Linked DNA regions of Methanotorris formicicus Mc-S-70. The protein of the gene in region 1 binds, or shares a complex with, the protein of each later gene. Links are inferred from orthologs where the notes say so. Each region holds a gene or a part of one and is shown in the gene's direction. Other genes may lie near its edges.

Region 1 (6,471 bases):
ACTTGATTTGTCTGATTTTGGAATAGAGAAGAAGTTGGTTTTAGCGAGAGCAAATGGAACAAGTTTGTATTCAACAAGAGACATAGCGTATCACGTAGATAAAATGGAAAATTGTGACATTGCAATTGATATTTTAGGAGCAGACCATAAACTTACAGCAGAGATGGTTAAAGGGGCATTAAAATTACTTGGCTATGATGTCCCTGAGGTTGTGTTTTATGAATTCATTTCCCTCCCAGAAGGTTCTATGAGTACAAGAAGAGGAAGGTTTATAAGTGTTGATGAACTCTTTGAGGAGGCAAAGAGAAGAGCATTGGAGGAAGTTAAAAAGAGGGGAATAACGGATAATGAAGAAGAGATAGAAAAAATAGCAACCATAATTGCAGTTGGTGCAGTGAGATACAACATTGTCAGAATCTCTCCAGAAAAATCAATGGTATTCAAATGGGAAGATGCCCTTGACTTTGAGAAGGTTGGATGTCCAGTTATTCAATACGCCCATGCAAGATGTTGTAGAATTTTGGAGAAGGTTGAGATTGAAAGTAATGAAGATTTATTTAACTATGAGTTAGATAACAGTGAGAAAATATTGATAAAGACGCTCTCAAAATTCCCAAAAATTGTTGAAAAAGCGGCGGAGAGTAGAAGACCACACATAATTGCAAATTATGCCTTAGAGGTTGCACAGGCATTCAACAAGTTCTATGGAAATTGCCCAATATTAAAAGAGGAAGATGATGTTAAAAAATCCTCAAGAATAAAAATGGTAGAAGCAACTAAAATTGTTATAGAGAATGCCTTAAAATTATTGGGTATTGATTGTCCTGGTAAAATGTAATTATTTAAAAGAGGATACCGAGCGAAGCGAGGCATCCTATCCCATTTGTGTCCAAGTAAGATGTAATTTACTTTATCTTTTTGATAATTCCAAAAATTTCTGGTGAAACAATGAAAGTCCTAATTATTGACAATATTGACTCATTTGTTTGGAATTTAGTTCAATACGTAGGGACTTTAGGATATAAAGTTAAGTTAGTAGATAATAAAATCACATTAGAGGAAATAAAGAAAATAAATCCAGATAGGATAATAATCAGTCCAGGACCAAAAACACCAAAAGAGGCAGGGAACTGCATAAAAATCATTCAAGAGATAGATGATATCCCAATTTTAGGAGTTTGTTTGGGGCATCAGTGTATTGTTGAGGCATTTGGTGGAGAGGTTGGGAGAGCAAAGCACATCATGCATGGAAAAACAAGCAGAATTGAGCATGATGGGGAAGGGATATATAAAGGTATCCCAAATCCATTTTATGGGACAAGGTATCATTCTTTAGTTGCTTATGAAGTTCCAGATGAGTTAAAAATAACCGCAAAGAGTTTAGATGATGGGTATGTTATGGGAGTTAGGCATAAGAAATTGCCAATTGAGGGCGTTCAATACCACCCAGAGAGTGTCTTAACTCACTCAAAAGAAATCCCATTTCCAAAATTGGGACTAAAATTAATTAAAAACTTCATAGAGGGCTAAAAATGGATGTCTATGAAATTTTATTCCGAAAATGTTTGGAATATGAAGTTTTATTGGATGATGAAAAAGTTCCATTGTGGAAATTAAAAAAAGAGGATATTGATAAAGTTAATTTTGGTTTACCATGGGAGAATTTACAGGATTTGGCAATATATCTATATGAATTAAAGAAAGAACAGCAGAGGTCAAAGGAATTAATTAAATGTGATATATCTGAGATTCTTGTGGGTATTGCCTTTCTAAAATCAGAAAAATCTAACTCATTGATTGCAGATGAAACTTTGGGAATAAATACGTGTTTAAATTATTTGAGTGAGTTAATCACTGCGAGGATAAACTGCATAACAAGATACTACTATCTAATGAAAAAACCTCACAATACAGATATTTTTGATGAGATAATTTTAAAATTCCCCCAGAAGAAAGATGTTAGAGCAAAGAATATCAATGATTTAAAGGAAATCGTATATAGATTAAAGGATTATTTTGAATAAATTTAAAAATTCATGAGAAAGAATGGTATTGTTGAGCATATCATTGCCACGCCTATCAAAATTGCAAGGAGTTTTCTTTTATCCATTACCTTCCCTCCACAGTCGAATATGGTCAAAACTTTTTAGAAAAAGATTTTATTGTTCAGCATCCTCTCTTATGTAGCAATTCTAAATATGACTTTCTTTCTAATCTGTCTGAACTTATATTTAAACTTTTCAGTATATTCATGAGTAGATTTAAGGTAGTGTCTTTTTCTTTTTCATCTTTAATAGTTTTTTCTAACTCCAAATAAAGCCCTACACCATCAACATTGTCAATAGATACCTCAATATCTCCTTTTTTGTATATCTCCCTAATCTTCCTTATTGGTGGAACTTTTTTGAATCCCAATTTTTCAAGGATTTTTTCCATTTTATACCCATTTTCTATTTTAACCTCAATCTCCTCTCTCGTTTTTGATATTTTGTCAATTTTTGGACCTTTATAGGTTATAAACCATAAGTTGTTTTCTTTTCTTATCCTCAACGCCTCATCCGTCTTTGCAAAATCCCTATCAATCCCATTAAAATAAATATCTACTTGTTCTTTAACCTCTTTCTTTTCAAATCCAAGGTCTTTTAATATTTTTTTTATGTTTTCCAGTTCATCTTCATTTATCTTTGCCTTTATCTCAACCTCTATCATAAAACCACCTTAAAGAATTATCAATTTTTTAACGGTATCTTTTAGTTTCTCCCTCAACTCATCAATATCTACATTCTCAATAACAAGCCAAATTATTACATCTTCATTATCCTTTTCGAGTGTTGTTGATAATATATTACCATTTATTTCTGATATCTTTGATGTTATCTCTGCCAACAAGCCAATCCTATCCTTTGCTATAATCTGCACTTTTATTATTGATAAGTTTATCTCCCCCTTTTCAATCAGATATCTGCCATCTTTTGTTAATTTTATTCCCCCTTTTTTCCCTTTTTTTGTCTCAACTAACCCCAAATCCCTCAAAGTTCTTATATGTCTATCTATATTTTTTGGATGCATATTTAATTTTTCTGCAATCTCCTTTGTTGTTGAGTAGGTTTTTAAAAGTTCCATAATCTCTTTTGTTAATCCGCTAACCTTCATCTTTTCACTTTTGAAAATATTTGTTTATTTTGTTATGGTTGTCTGATTTAAAAACTCATCTAAAAATTCAATTCCTCCTCCATAGTTTATACTCTTTGGATGTATTGAGAGATAGAATAAGTATTTAGACATTTTATAATCAAATTCCGCTATAGGAAACACAATTCCTGTAAAACTTTTTGGTAAATACCATGTATATTCCCTATTTTCTATTGGAATCTTTCCTGTTTTTGTTATAATATAATTCTTCGTTATAATTGTTAAGTTGTAGGATAGCATAACATTTTCAGCATCCTTTGAAACTTCGTATCTTGGTGGTATGATATAAGATATATTATTAAATCCACAAGCATTCAATATTTCCAATGATTTTTTAATTTTTTCTTTTGCAACCTCTTTATTGCAGTTAAATTCACCATCTATATGGTTGTAGCCATGCAGTTCGATATGGTATCCTTTATCTTCCAATTTATGAAGAAACTCAACAAATTTCGGATAATTTTTTAAATTGTATCTATTGTTGTGGTTTACTATGACAAATAAATATGTTCTATTTTGATAGTGGTATTTATCTATTATCTTCACAATTTCCTTCAACTCATTATAGTACAGGGGACTCACGTCATGCACTAAGATTATGGGTTTGTGGGTATATACATTATTTTTAAAATTCGGGGGTTTGGTATTTAAGTTTATCTTTTCATCTATATATATAACTTTGTAAATGCCAAATATAAGTAAAATCGGAAGTAGCATATAGAGCAATCTCAATATCCCACCTTTTAAATCAAAAAACTTATTACATTTCGCTCATCTTCAAGTATCATTACCTAACATGATTATAAGTAATTCAGAGAACCAATTCGATTTATAGTTGCATATAAATGTATAGAAGTTTACATATAGGTGGAGATTTTTTTCGACTAATGCCTCGATGTTTTCTTAGATAAGGTTTGATTATCGAATGGAAGCATTCGCAGTTATATTCCGTTAGAGTATTCCCTCGATGCGTGATTAACTGTTAAATGATTAGAAATCTTTTTATGTAAAACATCTCTCCTAAAGGTATTCGCCTTTTAGCGAATATAGTTCCAGTTAGGTCGTTAAAGTGTCTTTTACACGAATTACATCTGTATCTTTACAACATCTTTCGAACCACAATATGGGCAAGTATATCTATCACTCCATCTAATCTCCCTTATAATTGCAATACACTCCTCATCCTTTGGTATGAATAACTTATATACTTCGACGCTCATAAGATTATATATTGCGATTATTATTTATAATTATTATTTATATATGTAATTGTAAGTGAAGATGAGTGTACATTAATATGGATATATATTTCTTATTATCATTTTGGTGATAGTATGCTAACTCATGTTGATGAAAAAGGAGTTAAAATGGTCGATATTTCAAAAAAAGAAGATGTTGAGAGAGTGTGTGTTGCAGAGGGATATATAAAATTGAAATCATCCACAATAGAGTTGATAAAGAAGAATGAAATTGTTAAGGGGGATGTTCTAACAACCGCACAAATAGCAGCGATGATGGGGGTTAAAAACACCCCCAACTTAATTCCAGCATGCCATCCTTTGCCCATAACTTCTGTTAAAGTTGATTTTGAGATTTTTGACGACAAAATTAAGACAACAGTTGAAGTAAAGACAACCTACAAAACAGGCATTGAGATGGAAGCATTGACTGGGGTTTCTATTGCTTTATTAACAATATGGGATATGGTTAAAAGTGTGGAGAAGGATGAAAATGGAGGGTATCCAAACACCGAAATCTATGGAATAAGGGTTGTGAAAAAGGTTAAAAAATGAATAATGTTTAATGTTTTATTTGGTAAAGTGGTGTTGTATAGTTGTTTGTGAAATTCTCTGCTTTTATTCAATCACAACAAATTTTTGAAAGAACAATAATTAAGGGCAAAATTCCAAATAATACCCAATCATACTCTTTAATTTTATGAAAGATACGGTCATTTATAACGCAAACGACTATGTCTTCAGTCAGTGGTGGTTTTATGGAGTTTGAATTGTGGATTAGGATGATAAAAGAAAGTATAGAAAAAAAGAACATAGATCCCTGGAATATAAATATAGCGGAGATTGCTGATTTGTATATGGGCAAAATAAAGGAACTTAAAAGATTTGATATAAGGTTATCTGCCGATGTTATTCTTGTTGGGGGGATTTTGCTGAGAATGAAGTCGGAGGTACTTTATGGTGAATGTGAGATTGCCAATGAAGAATATGGGGATGAATTTTATGAGGATTATGATGATTACTATAATTATGATGAAGATAATGAAGATGTAAAGATAACCCCGCCAGTGAGAAGACCACCAGCAAAGGTTAATAAAGAAAAAATAACCTTAGATGATTTGATAAAGACATTGAAGGATGAACTGGAAAAGGTAAAAAAGAAGAAAATAAAAAAAAGCAAAAGCAATAAAAAATCTGTAATTTTAGAGGATGTGCAGGATATTGTTGAAGAGTTGATTGAAGAGGACGATATTTCTGATATTATTGAAAAACTTTTGGATGACTTAAGAAGGGAAAAAATCATGGTATTTCAAAAAAAGTTCTCGTCAAAAGAGGATAAAGTTAAGTATTTCCTCCCCTCATTATATTTGGCTAATGATGGAAAGGTTGAACTTATTCAGGAGGAGTTATTTGAGGATTTAATTGTTAAATTAAAGGAATAATGGACAATAAAAACCCCAGAGAGGATGTTGAGCGATTTAAAATTAGTTATGGTTTAAATAATCATTAAAAAATTCGCATACAATCATACTCTATCCCGTTTGGATGCTACCTTTTTAAAAGGTTGCGATTTGATTATTAAATTAAAGGAATAAAAGGTGATTAAATGGACATTATAGAGAAAATCATGAACATTGGAGAAAAGGAAGGATTTGAAGTTGAGATTTTTATTTCAAAAGGAATTTCTTCATCAATTGATTTAGATGGGGAAAGTGTAGATAGTGTAGAGTTGTCAAAGGACTTTGGGATTGGAGTTAGAGTCATAAAAAATAGTAAGATTGGTTTTGCATATTCAAAAAAAGAGGATACTGAGGTAGTATATAAAGCAATGAAAAATTTAGTTGAAGATAAGTTTGTTTCATTTGCAGAAAAAGAAAAGTTTAAGGAACCAAAGGGGATTTTTTACAAAGATGTTTTGGAATTGAGTGAGGAAGAAATGTTAGGTGATTTGATTTTAATGAGAGATATTGCAAAGGATGAAGGTGTTATTGTAACTGGTGGAGGAGTTTCTAAGAGTTATGAATACAATAGAATAGTTAAT
Region 2 (16,449 bases), on another replicon or contig:
ATAAGGTAAAAGCATTTAAAGAGATTTATAGGGTCTTAAAACCAGAAGGAATGGCACATATTGGAGGAGGTTTTGGAAATAAGGAGTTGAAGGAAAAGATATTCGCTGAAATGAGGAAAAGAAATCCAAATTGGGACAATGAAGTAAAGTCAAGGATGGGGAACCATAACAAAGAGTTATTAAAAGAAATCCTAAATAAAGCAGGCATTCCAAATTACAAAATTATAAATAATGATTCTGGCTTATGGATTTTAATAAAAAAAGAGTGAAAATATGAGATGCAATATATGTGAGTTTAGATGTGAAATTTTAGAAGGAAGAACTGGAAGATGCGGAATGTATACTAATAAAAATGGAAAAATAATTGAGAGATTCCCCCATAGTTATTTATTTTTATTTCCCATCTCTATTGAGACGATGCCAATACTCCACTTCTATCCGAGACATAAAGTTTTGCAAATAAGCAGTATTGGATGCAATTTCAAATGTACTGGCTGTATATCTGAAGTTTTAATCAAAAATGTAGAATCTGCTTCAGAAATTCTCAAAAAGATTCCACCAGAAAGAATTATAAAAAAGGCAAAGGATGAAAACTGCATTGGCATAACATTCTGTATTAATGATCCAATAGTTTCACATCACTCCTTTAAAGAACTTGCAAAATTGGTAAAAGAAAATAACTTGTTTGTAGGTTGTTCAACAAATCTATATTTTACTGAAGAATCTTTGAGAGAATTAACTCCTTATTTGGATTTTGTAAATGTTGGTTTAAAAGGATTTTCTGATAAGATTTACCAAGAATTCTGCAAAGTTCCATCGGCAGAGCCAATATTTAGGAATATAAAAATCTTATACAAAAATAATATTCATTTTGAAGTTTCTGTTCCATATATCAAAGGAAAAGAAAACGAAATAATAGATATAGCTAAATCCCTCTCCTCTATTTCAAGAGATATTCCTCTTCAAATTATGCGTTTTATTCCTCTTGGTGATGTAGATATGCATTTAGAACCAAGTATAAAGGAAGCAGAAAAGGTATGTGAAGAACTTAGGGCATATTTGGATTATGTTTATCTTTTCAACTCTCCCGGAACAGAATATCTAAATACAACAAAAAATGGGAAAATAATTATAAAGAGAGAGTTCTACGGTCCAATGGGGGCAAGAATTTTGGAATATACCAAAGATTATCATAAGATAAAAATTGTAGGAAAGATAAGTGAAAGTGTATTTGATGAAGAGGGATTTTTTGGAGGGTATAGAATTACAAGGGCAATGGAGATGATTTTAGCAATATTAACTGCTATTGGTGTAAAAGATAAAGAAACAATAGGCAATATTTGGAAAGAAACATTAAATGAATCATTCATGAAGGAATTTCATGAGGTATGGGGAGGAGAAAAAACGTTATATGATTATTTGAATGTCGTTAGATATGTAGGTAAATTAGCCAAAAATGAGGAAAATGCAGAAGAACTAATAAATTATATCATCAAAAAGATGAAAGAAATAGAAAAAATAAGGGAAAAAATAAAAAAGGTAGTAAATGTATATTATTCAATGGGTTATCCATTATTTGCTTTAAATGGGAGTAGATTTGAAAATAAACTTGTAGAGTTTGTAGGTGGAAGGAGTTTAAATAAAGAGATAAAGAGAAAGGGAAAACCTGGTGTAAATATTTCAGTTGAAGAATTAAATAAACTAAATCCGGATGTTGTATTTATCTCAGGATTTTTATCCTGCCCAGAGGATGATTTCATTGAATATTGTAATAAGCATAGTATTTCTATAAAGGCATTGAAAGATAAAAAGATTTACAGATTACCAGTTGGATGGGATTTTGGAAGTCCAAAGTGGATTTTAGGTTTGATGTTCATTGCAAATAAGATATATCCAAAAATCTATAACTTTAATATTCAAAAAGAGGCTAATGAGTTTTATGAAAGGTTTTATGAAACATCTTTTGAAATCTCAAACCGTTCATTCTACAAGTGAGAGTATGGAAATCTTTGAATTTAAAGGTAATGGAACAACAAAGTTGTTTGTTGGAGGATTACATGGAAATGAAGGAAAATTTACAGAAATTGTGCTTAAAGATTTTGTAAATTTATTGAGAGAAGATAATTACGTTGGTAATGTAGTGGTTGTTCCAAAGTTGGTTGAAAATAGCAGATACATCTCAACACTGTCAGAAAAATATTACGAAACTATCGAAGGGAAGACGTTAATCAAGATTATTGAAAAGTATAGACCAAACGTCTATTTTGAACTCCATACCTACAAAGAAGAATCTTACAAAAAATTAACAGGGAATGATAGAAAAGTACCTCCACTTATAGACATCGGGAACAACATCTTAATTGCTTCAATTTCTCCAATCTTAAGGAATAAATTTGATAAAGAAGATTTCTGCATGACGGTTGAGATTCCAAGTTGGAAAGTTCACGAAGTCAAAGATGAAATTATAAAAATCTTAAAAATTGGGAGTAAATACCCGACAAGAGATGATATTATTAAAAAATTAAAAGAATACTATCCAGAATCAATAAAAATGGCTAAAGATTTTTCAAAAAGATACCATTTAGTTCTTTTTTAATTTTTATAATTGTCTAAATATGTTAATTATTTTTGATAAACATAATATTTAAATAGTAATCACAAATAGTAATTATTTTAATGGATAAATCCCTTGGTGAAGAATAGGAATAAATCTTACGGCATAAGGAAGCATAATTCCGTTTGGGTGATTACTATGAAAAATAATTTAAAAAGAATCATAACAATCTTGCCTTTAATAGGAATTCTAATCCTTGGAGTGATTGCATGTGGTTGTATGGAACAGAAAACAATGAATATTCAAAATGATGAAAAAACTACTGCTGAGAAAACGACTCAAAATTTTGTAACAATTACCGATGCCACTGGAAAAGAGGTAAAAATTAAAGAGCCAGTTGAAAAAGTTATAACGGTTTATGGTTTAAGTCCTTCTTTCATCTATCTCCTTGGGGAGGGGGGTAAATACTATGCTGGATGGATGTGGGGAACTAAATTTTACAAATTAGTAGATCCAAAGGCTGAAGAAAAGGCAAATAATGGCAGAACATTAAATGTTGAGGAAATAAAAAAGGAGGATCCAAATTTTGTTATTGCAGCATATTGGCAAGCCAACAAAAAAGATGTTAACCAACTTGAAAGCCTTGGAGTTCCAGTTGTTTGTATAAAAGTTGAGAGCATTGATGATATCTATAGTACAATAAAAACATTGGGAAAAGTGTTTCAAAAAGAAGATTATGCTAATGAGATAATAAACTACTACAAAACTAATGCTGAAGATATAGAAAAAAGAATCTCGAAAACCAAAGAAAAACCAAAAGTTCTTATTATATACTATAGTGGAAAGGCAAAGGCATACAAAACCTTTGGAGGAGATATGTTTCAAAGTAAACTTGTAGAGATGGCTGGGGGAGAGAGTGTTTCAAAAGATCTATCTGGAAAAAAGACAATAAATGTTGAACAAGTAGCAAACTGGAATCCTGATGTTATATTGATAATTCAATACGGAAAATCTGCAGGAAAAGTTAAGGAAAACATACTCAATGATCCTGCTTGGAGTAAGATAAATGCTGTTAAAAATAAAAAGGTTTATGTCGTACCAAATGATGGAGAAAATTGGATTGACCCATGTCCAAAGTGGATTCTTGGATTGTATTGGACTGCAAAAGTTCTACACCCTGAGGAATTCAAAGATCTAAACATTAAAACCAAAGCAGACGAGTTCTATAAGAAGTTTTTTGGGTTGAGTGTTGATAAAGTGAATATTACTGGGAAATTGGATTAAAATTTTATTTAATTTCTTATTATTTAGAAAATTCCAGAAAATTTAGAGGGGCATGTAAAATGTACACTAATAAGAAAGTAGTTTCCAGTTATTGCTGAAAAAACCTATCCAGAAATTTATAAATTTTGAATTGGGTGTCATAGATGAAGATCTGTCATAACACTTTGCTGTTTTTATTATTTTTAGGAATGTTTGTTATTTCGTTATTTATTGGGCGATTTCTATTTCTCCCATGGGATATGAATAATTTAACATATTCTATTTTATTTGATGTTAGATTACCAAGGATCATTGCAGTTTCTCTTGCTGGGGCTTCTCTTGGTTTGGCAGGGATAACCTTTCAAAATCTATTTAAAAACTACTTAGCAGGTCCGGGAGTTTTGGGGGTTACAAGTGGCTCTGCATTTGGTGCAGTATTTGCAATCTTAGTTTTTCCTTTAAATCCATATCTTATACAAGGATTCTCATTTATTTTTGGTATTGTTGCTGTTGTTTTAGCATATAAATTAGGAAAATGTCTTGGAGAAAGTTTATTGAGTTTGATTTTAGCGGGGATGATGATATCTGCCTTTTTCTCTGCACTCGTTGGTTTGGCAAAGTACTTAGCAGATCCATACAACAAACTTCCTACAATTGTTTTCTGGCTTTTAGGAAGTTTTTCAGGGATTAGGAGGGAGGATTTAGAAGTTGCATTCTTTCCAATGGTTTTAGGAATTGTTGGTATTTTATGCTTAAGATGGGTTTTTAACATCCTCTCTTTGGGAGATGAAGAGGCTAAAGCATTAGGCGTTGATGTAAAGAAGTATAGGACTTTGTCTATTGTCTTAGCAACATTGGCTACTTCTGCCTCTACCTCAATTGCAGGGATGATAACTTGGGTTGGGGTAGTTAGTCCTCATATAGCGAGATTGGTTGTTGGGGTTGATAATAGAAAACTCATCCCAGCAACTGCAGTTGTTGGAGCATCCCTTCTACTTATTTGTGATGACATTGCAAGATCTTTAACATCCTCAGAACTTCCTTTGAGCGTTATAACAAGTTTCATAGGGGCTCCAATTTTGTTTATTATTTTAGTTAAAAGGAGGGGGATGTACTATGTTAAGGATTGAAAATCTTTATTTTTATTATGAAGAAAAAGAAATTCTTAGGGGCGTTAACCTTAAATTAAAACATGAAGTTGGATGCATCTTAGGGGCAAATGGAGTTGGAAAATCAACACTTTTAAAATCCATTGTTGGATTACTAAAACCAAAAAAAGGAATTATTGAATTTAATGGAAAGAATATATTAAATTTAGGATTTAAAGATAGAGCAAAATTAATATCCTACGTTCCTCAAGAATTTTCTATTAACTTTCCATATACAGTTTTTGATACCGTTTTAATGGGAAGAAATCCACATGTGGATTTTTTAGAAGGGCCAAATAGTAAAGATGAAAAAATAACATTAAAATGTCTAAATATTCTTGGAATTAATTATCTAAAAGATAGGCCATTTACTCAATTGAGTGGAGGGCAGAAAAGATTAGTTTTAATAGCGAGAGGTTTGGCTCAAGAAGGAAAATTAATGATATTTGATGAACCAACATCGTATCTTGATTTCAAGAACCAAATTTTGGTTTTGTCAGTGATTGAAAAAATCTCAAGGAAATTTGGTAAACTTGTTCTTTTATCCCTTCATGACCCAAATTTGGCATTTTTCTTTTGTGATAATGTATTTTTAATGAAGGATGGGGTTATAATCGATTGTGGAAAACCAGACGATGTTATAACAGAAGAAAATATAGAAAGATTATATAACGGATTAAAAACAGAACTCATTAAATTCTCAGATAAAAAGTTGGTTGTTCCAAATAAGGAGTTTTTGGAATTGGATGTTGTGTTGTAGGTTTGCAAAATGGATTTTACTATTTTTATTAACATAATATTAATATATTTAAATTTATTTTAAAAATATTTAAATTAATCAATATATAGAAAAGTTTAAATATAAGGACACAATGTTATACGCATATGTGCAAAATTGGGTGAAAAAAATGTTAGAGGCATGTGAGTCAAAATGGGATATTGTAAAAAATTTTGTGCCATCGTGGTTTGCATCTGTGATGGGAACAGGTATTTTGGCCATATCGAGCATTATGTATTCATCATATCTTCCAATATTGAACGATGTTGCTGTTGTATTGTTTTACTTTAATGTGTTAATGTTCTTTGCATTCATAATCCCCTGGACTTTAAGATGGATAATGTATCCTAAAAATGCCTTTGCTGACTTAAAGCATCCAATATTAAGTTCATTCTATCCAACAGTTGCTGTGGCAATGCTTGTATTGGGCTCTGATTTCATAAACATAGGCCATAGTATGTTTATTGGGAAGATATTTTGGGGCATTGGTGCAATAGGAATGGCGATATTTAGCATTGTTATACCATTTTATATGTTCAAATCAGATCATATAAAGTTAGACCATGTTAATCCAGGTTGGTATATTCCACCAGTTGGTCTAATAGTTATTCCCATTGCAGGAAGTTTAATTATGCCACATTTAAGTGGAATTTGGTATGAACTAACTGTTCTTGTTAATTACTTTGGATGGGGTGCAGGATTTTTCTTATATCTTGCTTTATTGGCAATTGTAATATATAGATTCATACTACACAACCCACTACCTTCAACATTGGCACCAACAATATGGATTAATTTGGGTCCAATCGGTGCTGGAGTTATAGCACTACTTAATTTAGTAAATAACTCCTCATTTATACCTATAAAAGAGCCGTTTTATGTGTTTTCATTTTTATTCTGGGGCTTTGGATTGTGGTGGGCTGTGATGGCAATAATAATGACAATATACTATATTAAAAACCTAAAATTGCCTTATGGTATGCCTTGGTGGGCATTTATCTTCCCCCTTGGTGCTTATGTGGCATCTACTCATCTAATTTATGGAATATTCCACTACAATATAATAGATTATATTGGTTTTGGATTATACTGGCTATTGTTTGGATTATGGGCAATTACCCTTATAAAAACCGCAATAGCAACATACCACGGATATCCGTTTAAGGGACATTAAAAAGGTGATAACATGAACTTAAATATGGATATGCAAAACATTTCTGAAACATGCGAGGAAATGGCACCAAAAATGATGCCTAAAATGATGCCAAAATGTTTGGATAAATTCTTAATGAAAATCCCTGAAAATGAAAGAGAAGAATTTATTGCAAAGGTATTAAATATAATTGTAAGTAAGGATGAGAATAAAGAAGTTTTTGCTGAATATTTAGATATGTTTGAGGTAATGTTAAGTGTTAAAGGTTTGAAAATCCATTCAAGAGGGGGAAAAGGTTCTGTAAAGGAAAAGATATCCCCAATGGATTTGTTTTTGGCTGGACTTTGTGGATGTATCTGTATAGGTGTTGGTAACACTTTAAAAGATAACAACATTGATGCAAAGATAAAAGTTGATGGAAAGGCTGAGAAATCATTTGAAGAAGGAAAGATAAAGAAGATAAGCATAAATATCCATGTAAAAGTTGATGAGGATATAGATAAAGAAGAATTAAAAGAATTGGTTTTAGAAGGTTTTAAAAAATGTTTAATTAGCAACTCCTTAAATTGTGAGATTGAAAAGAATGTAATTTTTGAATAAAATGGTGAAATAATGTGGTTTTCTACAATGCATCCCATGGGAAATTTTGGAATTATGGAATTTCCATTTTTTAATTTTATGGTTTTTGGATTTATGTGGTGGGTAATAAAAATAATCGTCTTTATATGGGTTGTGTTGGATATACTTAAAAGAGATGATTTAGAAACTCTTGAAAAAATTCTATGGCTTTTAGTTGTTTGGTTTTTGGGGATTGTTGGGGCAATAATTTATTATTTCCTCTCAAAAAGGTGAAAAAGTGGCAAAAATAATGATTGTTTCAGATGGTGCCTATGGTGAAAGAGCAGGAAATATCTTAAAGGAACATGCAAAAATCAATGAATTTACAGGATTTTTTAGAATTCCAAAACCATCCAATTTTTTTGTAGATGAAATTGAGTTACCAAAAGAAATAGTAGAGAAATTTAAGGAGGCGGATATTCTCATAACCTACACAACACATCCAGACAATACTTATGAAGTTTGCAGAAGATGTAGAGAGGAAAACCCCAACATTGCCATAATTGTTGCTGCATGGAGAGGAAATGGGCAAAAAAAGGAATTACAGAAGTTCGATGCAATATGCCCACATATTATGTGTGAAATTGATGAGGATAACTTAAATATAGAAAAATATCCAAAACTAAAAGAGTTTTTGAAAGAATTTGGAAAGCCAAAGGTCAAAGTTTATGTTGAGGGCGGTAAAGTTAGGGATGTTGAGGTTTTAAGAACGTCTATTTGTGGTTCAACAATCTTTATGGCAGAGAATATGGTTGGAATGGATGTGGATGATATTGGAAGAAAAGGATCAATGCTTATACAAAGATACCCATGCGTTGCAGGGAAGATTCATCTTTTTTCTGATGAAGAATGCAAAAAAATAAAGGCATTAACTTTGCATAAAGAGGCAATAGAAAATGGCTTAATGGAGATAAAATATTTAAGGAAAAAATAAAAGAACTAATCATAAGTGAAGTAAATAAATGTATAATTAACGAATCAATTGGATTTGTTGAGAAAGAGGAATAACGAAAAATAATACTGCAAAAAGTGAGAAAATGTTTGTTTATGGTCCCGTTCCATCAAGAAGATTAGGTTTATCATTAGGTATAGACCCTATTTACCACACATGCACCTTTGATTGCATCTACTGCCAACTTGGAAGAACAAGGTATTTAGTCAGTTCTCCAAAAGAGATTCCAAAGGAAATATTGGAAAAATTCCCGACAGATGAAGATATTTACAATGAGGTTAAAAAGATAGTTGATAACAAAAATATCGATTACATTACCTTTGCTGGAAGTGGAGAACCAACACTCTCCCCTTATTTAAAAGATGCAATTGAGAGATTGAAGGAATTTGATATTCCAATTTGCGTTATAACCAACTCATCATTGATGAACTACAAACATGTTAGGAATGCTTTAAAAGAGGTAGATTTGGTTTCTGCAACATTAACATCAACAAACCAAGAGATGTTTGAAAAAATCCATAGAACAAAAATAAAACTTAAAGATGTTGTTGAAGGATTGATTAAATTTAGAAAAGAGGCAGAAGAAACCATTTTAAATATCGAATTGATGGTATTGGAAGGAATAAATGACGATAATGAAACCATATACAAACTCAAAGAAATAATTGATAAAATAAACCCAAACAACATTGAAATAAACACACCAATAAGACCGCCATACGAGAAATATGCAAAAAAAGTGAGTTATGAAAGATTAAAAGAAATTAAAGAAATACTTGGAGAAAAAGCATGTATGATAGGAACAAGTAAAAAGAAGTATAAAGAATCATTAAACTCCAATGTCCTTGAAAGAATCTCCTCAATATTAAAAATAAGACCATGCACTGTTGAAGATTTATCAAATGCCTTAGGATTACATATTTCAGAGGTTGGGAAATACCTATATGCATTAAAAAATAGTGAAAATTTGGAATGCACTGAAATTGATGGGAAAAAATATTATTTTATTAGAATTAAATGATTATCCTTATTTTGATAATAAAAAATTGTGGTTTTCAAAAATATTTATTTACTTATAGCGGAACAGTAAATGGTCAGTATCTCCGAATATGCATTACTGATAGTGTGATTTCTCATTATCGATTTTAAAACCAAAAAAATAAAATAGTATCGATTTAAATACCCAATTAAAAAACGGTGATTAAACCATGCTACCCACACTTAAAGAATTACTCGTTAATAGTTTAAATACTTTAGGCATAGCCAATTTGGATGATTTAGCTGATTATTGTTTGGTTAGAACTTTAACCGAGATAAAGACGATTAAAGCAATATCTGAAGAGATTTTAGGAATTCATCGAACAACCATAATCAAGAAACTTCAAGAGCTCTCAGAAATCGAGAATTGCCTTTATACTCAACTATTAAATCTTCCCAACATTTTGGACAATCGTAAATTTAAATTCTCAATAATAATCGATTCAACCTTATTGAGGAGATTCAGTAAGAACGTTTATGGATGCTCTATTCGATACAATTACGTAGAAAATCATAAAAAACCATATCAAGAGCAAATAAACACCTGTATCTACCACGAAAAATTATGTGAAATACTTTATATTTCACTACTCGCTTACTTTGTAAACGAAAGGGATATATTCCATTTATACTACAATAAAACCGCTAAATAAAAAAGCCACAGATATATTTATCGAAATTATTGATTTAACTTCCGATATTATTAAGAGGACGATTATTGGAGACGGCTTTGTAACGATAAAGAAAGTTTTAAAGAGATGTAAAGAATTAAAGGTCGATTACATTGGAAGAGTTAGGAAAAACCATATAATTGAATTTTTCGGTAAGAAGGTTAAAATAGAAGAGTTGTTTGAGAAGGATTTTAGCGAAGATAAGATTAAATTAAGGACTATTAAAGGGATAAAGTTTAAATTGTCCAAGAAAGTAGTTAATATTCCAAATGTTGGGAAAGTTAAAATCGTTGGAGTGTTAATGGAAGGGCAGAGGAAAGTTAAATATTTGGTCTCGACAAACTATAAAAAGAAGGCTGAGAATATTATAAACGAGTATTTAAAAAGATGTAAGATAGAAGAGTCAAACGAAAAACCTACGGTTTTTCGTAACTCGCCTGTTATCACAGGCGAAAGCATAGAGGAGATAAGTCGATTTTAGAAGTTGAAGGGAATTACTTATCATCAGAAAAGAGTAATATAGGATTTGTTAGGTTAATGGGAATGTTATTTAATTGCATCGAATACTTGGGCTACAAAAATGGAATATCATTTTATAAAGTCGTTAGAGAGTGTAGTAAAGAACTGATAAATAACGGATTATCGTAATCACACTGTCAGATGATTTAAACTTTGATAATTATGATAGAGAAGTTAAAAACTGGTTAAAATTGGGAAAAAGTTAAATTGTAGAGATTTGATTTTGATAACTTTTTGATTATGAAGATGTTATTGGGGAAGGAGATTTTAAAGTTAATGTTTTCCATTTTGGAAATGGGGTTTGTTTGGAAATAATTAAAAATTTTTTAAAGGGAGATTATGAGGATTGGTGTTGTTGTTCATGGGCCGGAAATAGTTGATAGTGGATATGCAAAGAAAATAATAGATTTGTTAAAGAATTTTGGAGATGTCAAGGCAAAACTCGGAGGAACTATGGGAAGGGTTGCAGTTATTGACAACAATTTGCAGGATGTTATTGATATTTCAGAAAAACTTATGCCTTCCCAATCCCTAAAAAAATTGGCGGATAATGACGTTTTGGTTTTGATGAATTATGGAAAGTCAAAAGAAACTGGGCATACATTTGGAAGGATTGTTGTTGAGAGGGCTAACATAAGTAAGGCAATAATCCAAATAGAGAGACCAGGGGAGAAAGATGGAACGATAATTGTTTGGAATAACAACAATAGCGAGGAAGTTAAAAAAATAGTTGATTTTTTATTAAATGCATTAAATTTAAAGGTTGAGAACTGTATAAGTGATGGGTTGAGTGTTTGGAGGGAAGGAAACAGGGTATTTAGAAGGGTTCATGGTGTTGATGAGGGAGAGGCAATAATGGTAAATGGGATTGTTGTTGGAAGGGCAAAGGATAAAGAAGTTGTTATTGTAGTAGAGGATGGGAAAATAGTTGATATTATAAATGGGGAGATAAAAGAGCATGGGGTTGAAAAATTAGGCAGAATTGATTTGGAAAAGGCGGTTATAAAAACTGGGCTATTGAGAAGACACCCATCTGCATTTAATCTTGAAGATTCTTATCCATCAAATAATGAGATTTTAAATAAGGGAGAGGTTGTTTTTATAAACCATGCAGGGGAGGATGTGTTGGAGAAGATTGGGAATAAGGATGTTTCAGTTGTAATAACTATTGGGGACGATACAACAACAATCTGCGGGGATATCTTAGCGAGGTTTGGAATTAGGATAATAGGAATTACTGATGGGGATAGGGATGAGATTTTAAAAAATCCTATTATTGCAGAGGGTTCTGTTATATTTTTAATTGAGAATATGAGGGATGATGATGTTGGAGAGTTGTTAATGAAGGTGTTTGAAGATAGAAGGACAGGGAGAATATCTTTTAGTGAATGTTTGGAAGTTGTTAAAGAAATTTTACATGAACATGAGGTTAAATATAAAGAGATAAAATAGAAAAGATGAGAGATATGATCGGAGTTCTTGCACATAAAAGAACCTATGAAAATGAATTGATTTTAGATACATTTAAAAAGAGAAATTTAAAGATAGATTTTGTTGATAGTAAAGAGGTTATTAATGGTGATGATTACCATTATGATCTAATATTATCAAGGGTTGAGAGGAGTTATTTATTTGAGGGCATATATGCATTGAAGTATTTTGAAAGTGAAGGACTAAATGTTATAAATAACTCGGAAACAGTTTATACATGCCAAAATAAATATCTAACCTATCTAAAACTAAAAAAATACATGCCAAAATCATTTCTAACTTACACAAATAACTTAGAGAAGATTTTAAATGCTATGGAAAAAAATAGTATAAATTTCCCAATAGTTATCAAACCAATATACGGTGGTTATGGGAATGGTATTGTAAAAGTAAGTAATATTTATGAGTTAAAAAATATTATCGAACTCCTTAGATTCCACAACAGGGAAATCTTTATCCAGGAATTTGTAAAATATGAGAGTGATGTCAGGGCATTTGTTGTTGGTGATGAGATTATTGGGACTATGGAAAGGATACCAAAAAATGATTGGAGGGCAAACTTTTCTCTTGGGGCAGATGTTAGGGAGTTTAATTTGAATAATGAGATGGAAGAGTTAATTTTAAGATGTGTTGAAAAAGTAGGGGCTGATATTGTTGGTGTTGATGTTTTGGTTTGTAGAGATAAATCTTACATATTAGAAATGAACATAACACCTCAATTTAGAGGGATGATGAAATTTGTTGATGTGCCTAATGCAATCGTTGATTTTTGTATTGATAAGATGAAAAAATAGAGGGAAATTATGATTAAAAAAATAAGGATGGAAGTTTCACCATTGGAAACTTATAGGAGTATTATTGGAGAAAATACATTTTTGTTAGAGTCTGCAGAGGGTGTTCCAAAAATAGCGAGATATTCAATATTGGGAAAGGCAGAAGGTAAAATAGAGTTTAAAGATGGGAAATTAAAAATTGAGGCGTTCACCGAATTTGGGGAAAAAATAAAGCATTTAGAAGGAAAATACAACTGCCCATTGGATGCTTTGAGGGAAGTGAGGAATGAGTATTTAAAGCACTTAAAACATATTGAGGAAATCCCATCCTATTTAAGGTTCAAAGGAGGGCTTGTTGGGTATCTATCTTATGATATAATAAGATATTGGATAGATTTGGATAAAATCCAACCAAGACCTATAAACGACTTAAACTTCCCAGATGCAGAATTTTTTATTGTTAAAGATTTTATTTCCTATGATTTAAAAGAAAAAACAATAAACTTGGTATCAGATAGCAAAGAAGGCATAGAAAAACTTGAAGATATCTTAAATAAGGCAAAAAATGAAGGATTTTGTAACTCTTCAATCCACTCTAAAAATGAAGATGAAAACACCGATATAAAAATAAAATCCAACTTTGAAAAAGAAGAATTTGAAGAGGCTGTTAGAAAGGCAAAGGAATACATCTATGCTGGAGACATATTCCAAGTGGTCTTATCAAGAAGGATGGAGGTTGATTTGAAAGGATATGATTTGTTTGAAATTTACAAGAAATTAAGGGAGATTAACCCATCCCCATACATGTATTATTTGGATTTTGGAGAGAGGAAGTTGATTGGTTCTTCTCCTGAAATTTTGGTTAAAACAGATATCAAGGATGGGAAGAGATATATAATTTCAAGACCTATTGCTGGAACAATTGGAAGGGGAAAGACGGAGGAAGAAGATAAAAAACTTGAAGAAATTCTCTTAAATGATGAAAAAGAAAGGGCAGAACATGTTATGCTTGTTGATTTGGCAAGAAATGATGTCGGAAAGGTTTCAAAGTTTGGAACAGTTGAAGTTGATGAATTTATGGTTATTGAAAAATACTCCCATGTTCAGCATATTGTAAGCAATGTTGTTGGGGAGTTGAAGGATAACTATGATTCCTTCTTGGCGGTTAAGGCAACATTCCCAGCAGGAACGTTAAGTGGTGCTCCAAAAGTTAGGGCAATGGAGATAATTGAGGAATTGGAAAAAACATACAGAGGATCTTATGGTGGAGGAATTGGTTATTTTGGATGGGATGATGTTATGGATTTAGCAATAACAATAAGAACTATTGAAGTTGTAAATGATAGGGGCTATATACAGGTTGGAGCAGGAGTTGTGGCAGATAGTGTTCCAGAGAAGGAATGGGAAGAAACCGAGAAAAAAGGTATGGCTATGGTAAGTACAATAAAATCCATAAAAAAATAATGCTAATAAATAGTGTGGATATTTCAGAGATGATTAAAGTTTTTTCTCCAATAATTCTATGATTTTGTCTAATTTTGCATTCATTTTTTCCATCTCTCCAAAAATTAATTTAATATATTTAACCCCTTCATCTAACTTTTTATTTAACTCGATTAAATCATCTGATGAAATCCTATTAATTCCTTCTGGGAATTCAATGTAGGTATCCAATTTCTTTTCTTCAATCTTCTCAATATTGATTAACTTATCTTCATTTTCCAACTCTTTTATGAATTCTATAAACAATTGCTTTTTTCTTTCGCTTGTAAAGTTTGCTAAAATCCTAACGGTTCCATCTTTATAATTATATACAACCCCGTCAATACCTAAAGCATGCCCCAAGTTTTCAATCCTCTCTCTAAAACCAACATGCTGAACTTTTCCATAAATCTTTAATTCATAAGTTGTAGGCATAATTCTCACCATTAAAATAATTTATCCATCTTAACTTATTAATCTTTTGAGATTTAAAAAATCTTTATTGTAGATTGTTGAGGATTTTTGTTTTATTTAAATCATAGGCACCTATATATTATCTAAATTTACCGATTCATATAAATTGATATAAACCTCTCTTATCAACTTAAATTTATCAATAATATTTTTATACTTCTCATAAATCCTCACAATCTTTCATTCCATAAATTTCCTAAAATTTCTAGTGCTGGTTTTTGTAGTTGGGTCTCTTCAAGCCCTTTCAACCCCAGTTTTTACTGCACTAACGATAAACACATAAGATATCCATAATTACTGTAAAAATAATTCCTCCAATAACCATTATGTGAGAACATCTATAAACCCCACACATTCTTTATTAATACATCAAATATTAATATTTAAAAATATAAAAATCTTTCTAAAAAAATAGATTTATCATCCAAGTAATGCCAAAAATAAATCCAATAGCCCCAATTAAGTGTTACCCACATAAAAGAATGAATATATCAAAATATTTACATGACTTCAATAGGGATTAACAATGCCATTCCTATTAAATCATCCTTACTAACTTTTCCATCAATCCCTGCAATGAACATTGCCCTATCTGCAGATCTCTCCATCTCAACCGGTACTGGGAATTCCTCACCTATTGCAATAATATGACCTACCCTATGTCTTGCATAAGGACATAACAAAATTAGATGCTTTGGAGGTATCTTTATCTCCTTTATTTTTATTGATTTTGCATCCCCTTGCTTAAATTCAACATCTTCATCAGCAACTATGGGGATGATTTTGCCCCCTTCTTTAAATTTGAAGTCATAGAGGTATTTTTTAGATTCTATCTCATGCTCTATTTTCCCTACTCTTCCAAGGATTCTAAACATAATTACCACCTAAATTTTTCATAAAACAAATAAAAATTAAGCAAAGTTATACCTCTTCCCCTGCTTCTCTTCTTTCAATCCTTGACTTAATAAGTTTCAATCTGAAGAAGTTCTCCCTCTCCATCTCATCCAATCTCATGGATATGTATTTTTTGGTTTCTTCCAATCTTGGAATGATAACATATTCAAGAGCATTTACCCTTCTTTTTGTTGTAATTATCTCCTCTGCAAGTAATTTTATTGAAGTTTCTATTTCAGCAAGTTCAACAATTAACTCCAGTGCCTCTTCAAATGCCTTTGCTGCCTCATCCAACTTTGAGTATGTATTGTAGATGCTGTATCCTCTTTCTGAGATATTTCTCCTAACGTTTTCAATCTCAAATACTGGAACTGTAACACCCATTATGTTTCTTGTATCTACATCTAAATCAATCTTATCATTTTTTGCTGCATAAGATGCCTCTTTAACTGACAAAATCCCCATAACTGCCTGAGCCATTATCAAATCCTTATATGCCTCTTCAAGACATTTGTTTACCTTCTCCCTAATCCCTGATGCCTGCTCAATGATGTCAAAAAACTCCATAATAAGAGCATCTCTCTTTTGCTTTAACAACTTGTGCCCTTTCTGAGCAAGTTTAATCTTATTTTTTAATTTCA

What was found.
Region 2: the proteins of METFODRAFT_RS03180 (region 1) and trpE are in contact, whole or in part, in a crystal structure (PDB 1QDL), measured with the Saccharolobus solfataricus proteins. The link is inferred for Methanotorris formicicus Mc-S-70 from one-to-one orthologs. Residues at the interface, in WP_009992310.1 of Saccharolobus solfataricus: Tyr10, Ser12, Phe13, Val14, Tyr15, Asn16, Gln19, Gly22, Glu23, Arg32, Asp34, Pro55, Gly56, Thr57, Lys60, Asp63, Arg100, Val104, His106, Gly107, Lys108, Ile109, Thr133, Tyr135, His136, Ser137, Leu138, Glu177, Ser178, Val179; in WP_009992309.1 of Saccharolobus solfataricus: Glu95, Lys96, Ile171, Arg172, Ser173, Gly174, Tyr175, Ile176, Phe177, Glu264, Ala268, Leu271, Met272, Val274, Asp275, Leu276, Arg278, Asn279, Gly282, Lys283, Cys285, Val286, Pro287, Gly288, Thr289, Val290, Lys291, Val292, Lys316, Pro338.

Annotation. Positions count from the first base shown.
Region 1 is NZ_AGJL01000012.1:23,201-29,671, forward strand. What follows is about bases 1-2,739. They hold METFODRAFT_RS03180 (anthranilate synthase component II), read left to right. Parts: upstream 1-948; coding sequence 949-1,530; downstream 1,531-2,739. Other genes in these bases: argS (arginine--tRNA ligase), read left to right, coding at 1-838; METFODRAFT_RS03185 (hypothetical protein), read left to right, coding at 1,533-2,024; cyaB (class IV adenylate cyclase), read right to left, coding at 2,167-2,709; METFODRAFT_RS03195 (Rrf2 family transcriptional regulator), read right to left, coding at 2,719-2,739. Outside these bases: more of METFODRAFT_RS03195, read right to left, coding at 2,740-3,153; METFODRAFT_RS03200 (DUF2334 domain-containing protein), read right to left, coding at 3,178-3,909; METFODRAFT_RS10595 (transposase), read right to left, coding at 4,278-4,412; cyclic pyranopterin monophosphate synthase MoaC, read left to right, coding at 4,527-4,985; METFODRAFT_RS03210 (segregation and condensation protein A), read left to right, coding at 5,189-5,872; METFODRAFT_RS03215 (TldD/PmbA family protein), read left to right, coding at 6,037-6,471. UniProt on the Methanocaldococcus jannaschii protein: Part of a heterotetrameric complex that catalyzes the two-step biosynthesis of anthranilate, an intermediate in the biosynthesis of L-tryptophan.
Region 2 is NZ_AGJL01000004.1:13,604-30,052, reverse strand. Bases 12,310-15,205 are described here. They hold trpE (anthranilate synthase component I), read left to right. Parts: upstream 12,310-12,988; coding sequence 12,989-14,422; downstream 14,423-15,205. Other genes in these bases: METFODRAFT_RS01280 (acylphosphatase), read right to left, coding at 14,456-14,875; METFODRAFT_RS01290 (ATP-grasp domain-containing protein), read left to right, coding at 12,310-12,979. Also shown: METFODRAFT_RS01360 (class I SAM-dependent methyltransferase), read left to right, coding at 1-269; METFODRAFT_RS01355 (radical SAM protein), read left to right, coding at 274-1,995; METFODRAFT_RS01350 (DUF2119 domain-containing protein), read left to right, coding at 2,000-2,596; METFODRAFT_RS01345 (ABC transporter substrate-binding protein), read left to right, coding at 2,753-3,838; METFODRAFT_RS01340 (FecCD family ABC transporter permease), read left to right, coding at 3,982-4,947; METFODRAFT_RS01335 (ABC transporter ATP-binding protein), read left to right, coding at 4,934-5,725; TDT family transporter, read left to right, coding at 5,874-6,917; METFODRAFT_RS01325 (OsmC family protein), read left to right, coding at 6,930-7,496; METFODRAFT_RS01320 (PLDc N-terminal domain-containing protein), read left to right, coding at 7,509-7,748; METFODRAFT_RS01315 (DUF166 domain-containing protein), read left to right, coding at 7,753-8,448; METFODRAFT_RS01310 (radical SAM protein), read left to right, coding at 8,552-9,487; METFODRAFT_RS01305 (hypothetical protein), read left to right, coding at 9,675-10,157; METFODRAFT_RS09850 (hypothetical protein), read left to right, coding at 10,351-10,656; METFODRAFT_RS01295 (DUF2117 family protein), read left to right, coding at 11,034-12,146; more of METFODRAFT_RS01290, read left to right, coding at 12,161-12,309; METFODRAFT_RS01275 (DUF22 domain-containing protein), read right to left, coding at 15,415-15,789; METFODRAFT_RS01270 (V-type ATP synthase subunit D), read right to left, coding at 15,836-16,449.